Regions from separate parts of the Rhizobium sp. TH2 genome, predicted to be linked through region 2. Evidence: predicted binding sites of a transcription regulator. Region 2 holds the regulator's gene; each other region holds the start of a gene.
The links. Region 2 encodes PhoB, which activates phosphate uptake and scavenging genes when phosphate is short. Its sites were predicted from a motif close to TGTCATNNANCTGTCAT; they were not measured.

Region 1 (2,267 bases), 2.3 Mb from region 2:
CCTGGTCGGTCCGGTCAAACCGGATGTTCTTGTCGATTCGGGAACTGCCTTTGACGCGGGCGGGCGATCGGGTCGGGCGTCTCAGACGCCCAGCAAAACCAGTGGCTTCGGTACATTGTCCGGGACGGGCACGATTGCCGCCGCCGGAATATTGATGCTGGTGGAGGTCATCGACTCGTCAAGCGCGCCCTCGGAGCCGTAGATCGCCGATACGGCGTCGCGCGTGAGTTCATCTGGGCCGCCGTCGAACACGACCTTGCCCGCCGCCATGCCGATGATGCGCTGGCAATAGGCGCGCGCGGTGTCGAGCGTGTGCAGGTTGCAGATGACCGTGATGCCTTCGCGTTCGTTGATGTCGCGCAGTGCATCCATGACGATCTTGGCGTTGAGCGGATCGAGTGAGGCGATGGGCTCGTCGGCGAGCAGCACTTTCGGCTCCTGCATCAGCGCACGCGCGATGGCGACGCGCTGCTGCTGGCCGCCCGACAGCGTGCCGGCGGCTTGCAATGCTGACTGTTCGATGCCGAGCCGCTCGAGTGCGGCGATCGCCATGATCCGCTCTTCGCGGGTGAACATGTTGAGGATGCTGGTGACCGTGGAACGGTGGTTCAGCCGTCCGAGCAGCACATTGGTCAGCACATCGAGACGCGGCACGAGGTTGAACTGCTGGAAGATCATGGCGCAATCGCGCTGCCAGCGGCGCAGTTCGGCGCCCTTCAGGGACGACACTTCACGGCCATCGAAAATAATGGAACCGGCCGACGGGTCCGCCAGCCGGTTGATCATGCGAAGGAACGTGGATTTCCCGGCACCGGAGCGACCGATGATGCCGACCATCTGGCCCGCTGGGATGTCTGTTGTGACGCTGTCGACGGCGGTCTTCGATCCGAATCGTCGCGTGACATTCCTGAATTCAAACATTCCGCCAAATCCCTGTTTCGACTTTTCGCCGTTGTTGGGATCGGGTCTAGAGGGCTTGATTGAAGGTTCGGTGTCGAATTCATGACGGTTGGATGACAATCCACAGCCGGGATTGCCGGGGAGAGCCTATTCCGCAGCTCTTTGAGCGATCTGCTCGCGTTCGGACTCGACCTGGGTCGCCACGGCATCGGTGTGGAGCCATTCACGCCATATCGCGACCAGCAGCGCCATCAGCACCGGGCCGACGAAGAGGCCGAGAAAACCCATCGTCTTGACACCACCGATCAGGCCGAAGAATGTCGGCAGGAAAGGCAGCTTTATCGGCCCGCCGACGAGCTTCGGCCTGAGCGTCTTGTCGACGATGAAGAGTTCCACCGAACCCCAAATGAAGAGCGCCGCGCCGGCGACATGGGAGCCGCTCGCGACGAGATAGAGCGAAACCAGCGTGAAGCTCAGCGGCGCGCCGCCGGGGATGAGCGCCATGATGCCGGTGATCACGCCGAGCGTCACGGGCGAGGGGACGCCGGCGATCCAATAGGCGATGCCGAGCACGATGCCCTCGCCGATGGCGATAACGGTCATCCCCGTCACGGTTGAGCTGATCGTCAGCGGGACGATCCGCGACACGCGCTCCCAGCGTTCGGGAAGAATCCGTTCACCGATTCGATCGAGCTGAAGGACAAGGCCTTCACCGTTGCGATAGACGAAGAACAGCGTGATCAGCATGAAGAGAAGCGTGAGCAGCGCCTGGAAGGCGGTGGCGCCGAATGTGACGACGCCGCGATAGATATTGCCGATATTCGAGCCGCTGATCACCTGGACCAGTTCGCCGAGGCCGCCGGCATGGCCGGCATATCGCACCCATTGCTCGCTCAGCATTTCACCGGCGAAGGGCAAGCCCTGCAGCCAGACCGGAACCGGCGCTCCATGCTTGTTCGCCTCGATCGCCCAGAGCACCCAGACCTTGATTTCCTTCATCGCGTAGACGGTGGCGATCGTAATCGGGATGATGATGAAGGACAAAACCAGCAGCAGCGCGATCGTGGCGCCGAGCGTGCGATTGCCGCCGATGGCATTGAGAATCCGACGGTAGATCGGCCAACTGGCGAAACCGATCACCAGCGCGGCAAGCACTGGCACGATGAAGCCGTGGAAGAAATAGACACCGGCCAGAATCACAAGGACCAGAAGCACGCGCGCGACCGTCGCCGAGGGCACGAGCGCAAATCGCTCCCGCCGGGCAGTTTCTATGTCTGCCCGCTCGACGGTGGAATAGGGTCTGCCGCGGTTGCTCGAATGCATTCGGTCTCCGATATCTGGACCATTTATAGAACCGGCATGACGCC
Region 2 (2,267 bases):
GTCGCCGTCAGCCCCGAAGTCATCCTGATGGACGAGCCCTGTTCGGCGCTCGACCCGATCGCCACCGCCAAGGTCGAGGAACTGATCCACGAACTGCGCGAGAACTTCACCATCGTCATCGTCACCCACTCCATGCAGCAGGCCGCGCGTGTTTCCCAGCGCACCGCCATGTTCCACCTGGGCTACCTCGTGGAAGAGAACGACACAGACAAGATGTTCACCAATCCGGACGACCAGCGCACCCAGGATTACATCATGGGCCGGTTCGGCTGATACGCATTTCGCCGGCTGTCCGGCAGGAGGATTTCCGATGACCACAACATCGTCCCACATCTATTCCGTATTCGACGACGAACTGAAGACGCTCGCCCGCCGCATCGCCGAAATGGGCGGCATGGTCGAGCAGATGGTTTCCGATGCGATCCATGCGCTCGTAACCGCCGATTCCGCGCTCGCCCAGCGGGTGATCTCGGAAGACACGATCGTCGACGCGACGGAACGTGAAATCGGCGACAAGGCGATCCTGATGATCGCCAAGCGCCAGCCCGTTGCATCCGATCTTCGCGAGATCATCGGATCGATCCGCATCGCATCCGACCTGGAGCGCGTCGGCGACCTCGGCAAGTCCACCGCCAAGCGTGTCATCGCTGTGCAGACATCGGGCATTCCGCGCCCGCTCGCCCGTGGTATCGAGCACCTCTCGGAGCTTGCTCTGTCGCAGCTCAAGGACGTACTCGACGTCTATTCGACGCGTTCGCCTGAAAAGGCCGAGCAGATCCGTGCCCGCGACGAAGAGATCGATGCGATGTACACGTCGTTGTTCCGCGAGCTTCTGACCTATATGATGGAAGATCCGCGCAACATCACGCCCTGCACGCATCTCCTGTTCTGCGCCAAGAACATCGAACGCATCGGTGACCACGCGACGAATATCGCCGAGACGATCTATTACATGTCGACCGGCGAGCAGCCGGCCGGCGAGCGGCCCAAGGATGACAACACGGCATCCGTCGTCCAGCCAGCCCTTTGAACCCCGGGTGCCCGGAGGGCGCCCTCGGAAACCGGTGATCTAACACCGGGAACGGAGTCTCATGCAGCCGAGAATCATGGTCGTCGAAGACGAGGAGGCACTGGGCACACTGCTCAGCTACAATCTGGAAGCTGAAGGCTACGAGGTGGAGGTCATCCCGCGTGGTGACGAAGCCGACATACGCCTGCAGGAGCGTGTGCCTGATCTCCTTGTGCTCGACTGGATGCTGCCGGGCGTCTCCGGCATCGAACTCTGCCGCCGCCTCAGGATGCGTCCGCAGACCGAGCGCCTGCCCGTGATCATGCTGACCGCGCGCGGCGAAGAGAGCGAGCGCGTTCGCGGCCTCTCCACCGGAGCGGACGACTATGTCGTCAAGCCTTTCTCGACGCCTGAACTGATGGCCCGCGTAAAAGCCATGCTGCGCCGGGTGCGGCCGAGCGCGATCTCGTCGCTGCTGAAATGCGGCGATGTCGAGCTCGATCGCGAGACCTACCGCGTCCATCGTCGCTCGCGCGAGATCCGGCTCGGGCCGACCGAGTTCAAGCTGCTCGAATTCTTCATGTCGTCGCCGGGCCGCGTCTTCTCCCGCTCGCAGCTTCTCGATGGTGTCTGGGGCCACGACATCTATGTCGACGAACGCACCGTGGACGTCCATGTCGGCCGCCTGCGCAAGGCGCTCAATCTCTCCAACATGCCCGACGTGATCCGCACCGTGCGCGGCGCGGGTTATGCAATGGAAGTCTGACCTCTGGGACCTAGATCGTTTCATTGTTAAATGGAAGCATTCTGCCGGAGCAGGTTTTCGTCAGGGCAGAGGCGATTGGCGAAGGGCATACCCCAACGTACGTCCGAGCCGATCGCCTCTGATCCTGGCGGAAAGATGCCCGGCCCCTTCGGGGTTGGCCGATACGGGCCGCCTATTCGTTCGGTCGCCTTGGCCGTAGAACTGGGCTACGACCCGCGCCGACCGAACGAATATCCGACTCCGTCTCGGCCAACAGAATGATTTCATTTAACAATGAAGCGATCTAAGAGCCCGGCAGCACTCTGATGCCATAGAGGCGGATGGTGCTGCCTTCGCCGGTGAGATCGCTGTTGATCACGATATGGCCTGCCTCGCTCGGCCCGAGCTTTCCTTCGAATTTCACCTGGATCAGTTCGTCGGCACGTTCGTTGGTCACGGTATAGCGGTGCCGGCCGCAATCACCCAGCGTCTTGAATTCGCACTGGATATAGA
Region 3 (2,267 bases), 1.6 Mb from region 2:
CATGAAGATCGCCAGGACTGTCTTGAACAGGCCCGCGAAGACGATGGCCGAACCGCCCGTCTTGGCAAGCCCCGCGCCCACCAGCCCGCCGATCAGCGCATGCGACGAACTCGATGGAATGCCGTAGATCCAGGTCACGATATTCCAGATGATTGCCCCCATCAGCGCAGCGAAAATCACCTGCGGCGAGACGATTGCCGGATCGATGATGCCGGTACCGAGCGTTTCCGCCACATGCAGGCCGAAGAAGAGAAAGGCGATGAAATTGAAGAACGCCGCCCATGCCACCGCATATTGCGGCCTCAGCACCCGGGTCGATACGATCGTCGCAATCGAATTTGCCGCATCATGCAGGCCGTTCAGGAAATCGAAGAACAGCGCGATGGCGATAAGGCCGATCAGCAGGGGAAGCGCGAGCGTGGCATCCATCATACATTCTCGATCACGATGCCACTGATCTCATTGGCCACGTCCTCGAACCGGTCGATCACCTTTTCGAGTTCCGAATAGATCTCGCTGCCGATGAGATAGGCCATGGCGTTGCCGGCACCATGGTCGCGGAACAGGTTCTTGAGTCCTTGTTCATAGAGCTCGTCCGACCGGCCCTCGACGCGCGTCACCTCTTCGGCAATCGCGCTCAGCCGTGTGGCATTGGCGCCCATCTTGTCGAGAAGCGGTATCGCCTCGGAGATCAGCCGGGCGGCTTCAGCGATCAGTTCGCCCATTTCCCGCATGCCGGGGTCGAACGTCTTCCGTTCGAAGCGGCGAATGGTCTTGACCGTCTTGTGCATCATGTCGATCGCATCATCCATAGACTGGATGAGATCCTTGATGTCGCCGCGATCGAAGGGCGTGATGAAGCTGCGGCGAACAGCCAACAATACGTCGCGCGTAATGTCGTCGGCCTTGTGCTCGAGATCGATGATCGTCTGGCAATGGGCTTCGAGATCGCCCTCGCCCGCAAGCAGGTCACGCATGGCGTTGGCGGCAGCGTTGACCGTGCGGGAATGCTGCTCGAACAGATCGAAGAACTTGTCCTCGCGCGGCATGAGTTTCTTGAACAGGCTGATCATCGGTGCGGCCACTGTGTTAATGTCATAAATCTGTCATAAATGACGAATGCGCGAGGGGAAAGGGCGCTTTCAAAACCTTGTGGGACAGATGAAAATTGCCGATCCGAGATCGCTCTATGATGATTGACGCCGATAGACCGATTTATTTCGCCGGCGAATGAATGTAACCTTGTTTTTGCGGTTAGATTCGACAGCATGCAGAATTTTGAGGAGACATTCGCCAGCAGATGGAATCGACGATCGTCATGATCAACCTGTTCGGCGCGGTTGCGCTGCTGCTCTTCGGCCTGGCCCAGGTTCGAGACGGCGCGACGCGTGCCTTCGGCGCCCGGCTGCGCACCGGGCTCGCCAGCGGCACACGCGGCAGTTTCCGGTCATTCTCGTCGGGTTTCATCGCGACGATCGTACTTCAGAGTTCCACCGCGACCGCGCTGATGGTCGCCTCCTTCGTCGAGCGCGATCTGGTGGCGCCGGCGATGGCGCAGATCGTTCTTCTTGGCGCCAATGTCGGTACCGCCGTCACGGCGTGGATTGTCTCCACCGGCATCGAATGGCTGTCGCCACTCATTATTCTTGTTGGCATTGTCTTGTACCGGCGCTCGTCGACGGCGCAGAAAGGCATGGGCACTGCACTTGTCGGCGTAGGACTGATGCTGCTCTCGCTGCAGCTGCTGGGCCTGGCGACCGGCCCAATCCGCCATTCGCCGGCGCTCGCGGCCTTCATCGAGCTTCTCGACAATGCCTGGGTCGTGGCGATGATCTTCGCCGCCGTACTCGCCGCGCTGTCGTCATCGAGCCTCGCGGTGGTCGTCCTGATCATGTCGATCGCATCAACCGGCGCTCTGTCTCCGGGCTTGACAGTGGCGCTCGTTCTCGGAGCCAATCTCGGTGGCGCCGTGCCACCGGTTCTCTCAACGCTCTCGGCGCCGGCCACCACGCGGCGCGTGACCTATGGCAATCTGATCGTCAGGGCAGCCGGATGCCTGATCACGCTTCCGCTCGCGGGCTATCTCGGTACCTTCCTTCACGACCTGCCGTTCTCGCCGGCCAAGATGCCCGTCGATGCCCATCTCGCCTTCAATCTCCTGCTGGCCGCAGTCGCCTGGCCACTGTCGCCGGTGCTCAGCCGGATGATGACGCGGATTGTGCCGGATGACCCGAAGGGCGACGACGGCCCGAAGTTTCTCGATGTGC

Region 1: a site for PhoB is predicted at 1,003-1,019, ahead of phnC (phosphonate ABC transporter ATP-binding protein). Genes of this name have one in related genera too.
Region 3: a site for PhoB is predicted at 1,094-1,110, ahead of IHQ71_RS21625 (DUF47 domain-containing protein). Genes of this name have one in related genera too.

The regions. Positions count from the first base shown of each region.
Region 1 is NZ_CP062231.1:2,435,013-2,437,279, reverse strand. It holds gene phnC (phosphonate ABC transporter ATP-binding protein) at 82-921, opposite strand; gene IHQ71_RS12145 (AI-2E family transporter) at 1,048-2,223, opposite strand.
Region 2 is NZ_CP062231.1:111,531-113,797, forward strand. It holds gene pstB (phosphate ABC transporter ATP-binding protein PstB) at 1-273, shown strand, start outside; gene phoU (phosphate signaling complex protein PhoU) at 311-1,030, shown strand; gene phoB (phosphate regulon transcriptional regulator PhoB) at 1,092-1,775, shown strand; gene IHQ71_RS00650 (hypothetical protein) at 2,059-2,267, opposite strand, start outside.
Region 3 is NZ_CP062231.1:4,389,208-4,391,474, forward strand. It holds gene IHQ71_RS21620 (inorganic phosphate transporter) at 1-429, opposite strand, end outside; gene IHQ71_RS21625 (DUF47 domain-containing protein) at 429-1,073, opposite strand; gene IHQ71_RS21630 (Na/Pi cotransporter family protein) at 1,301-2,267, shown strand, end outside.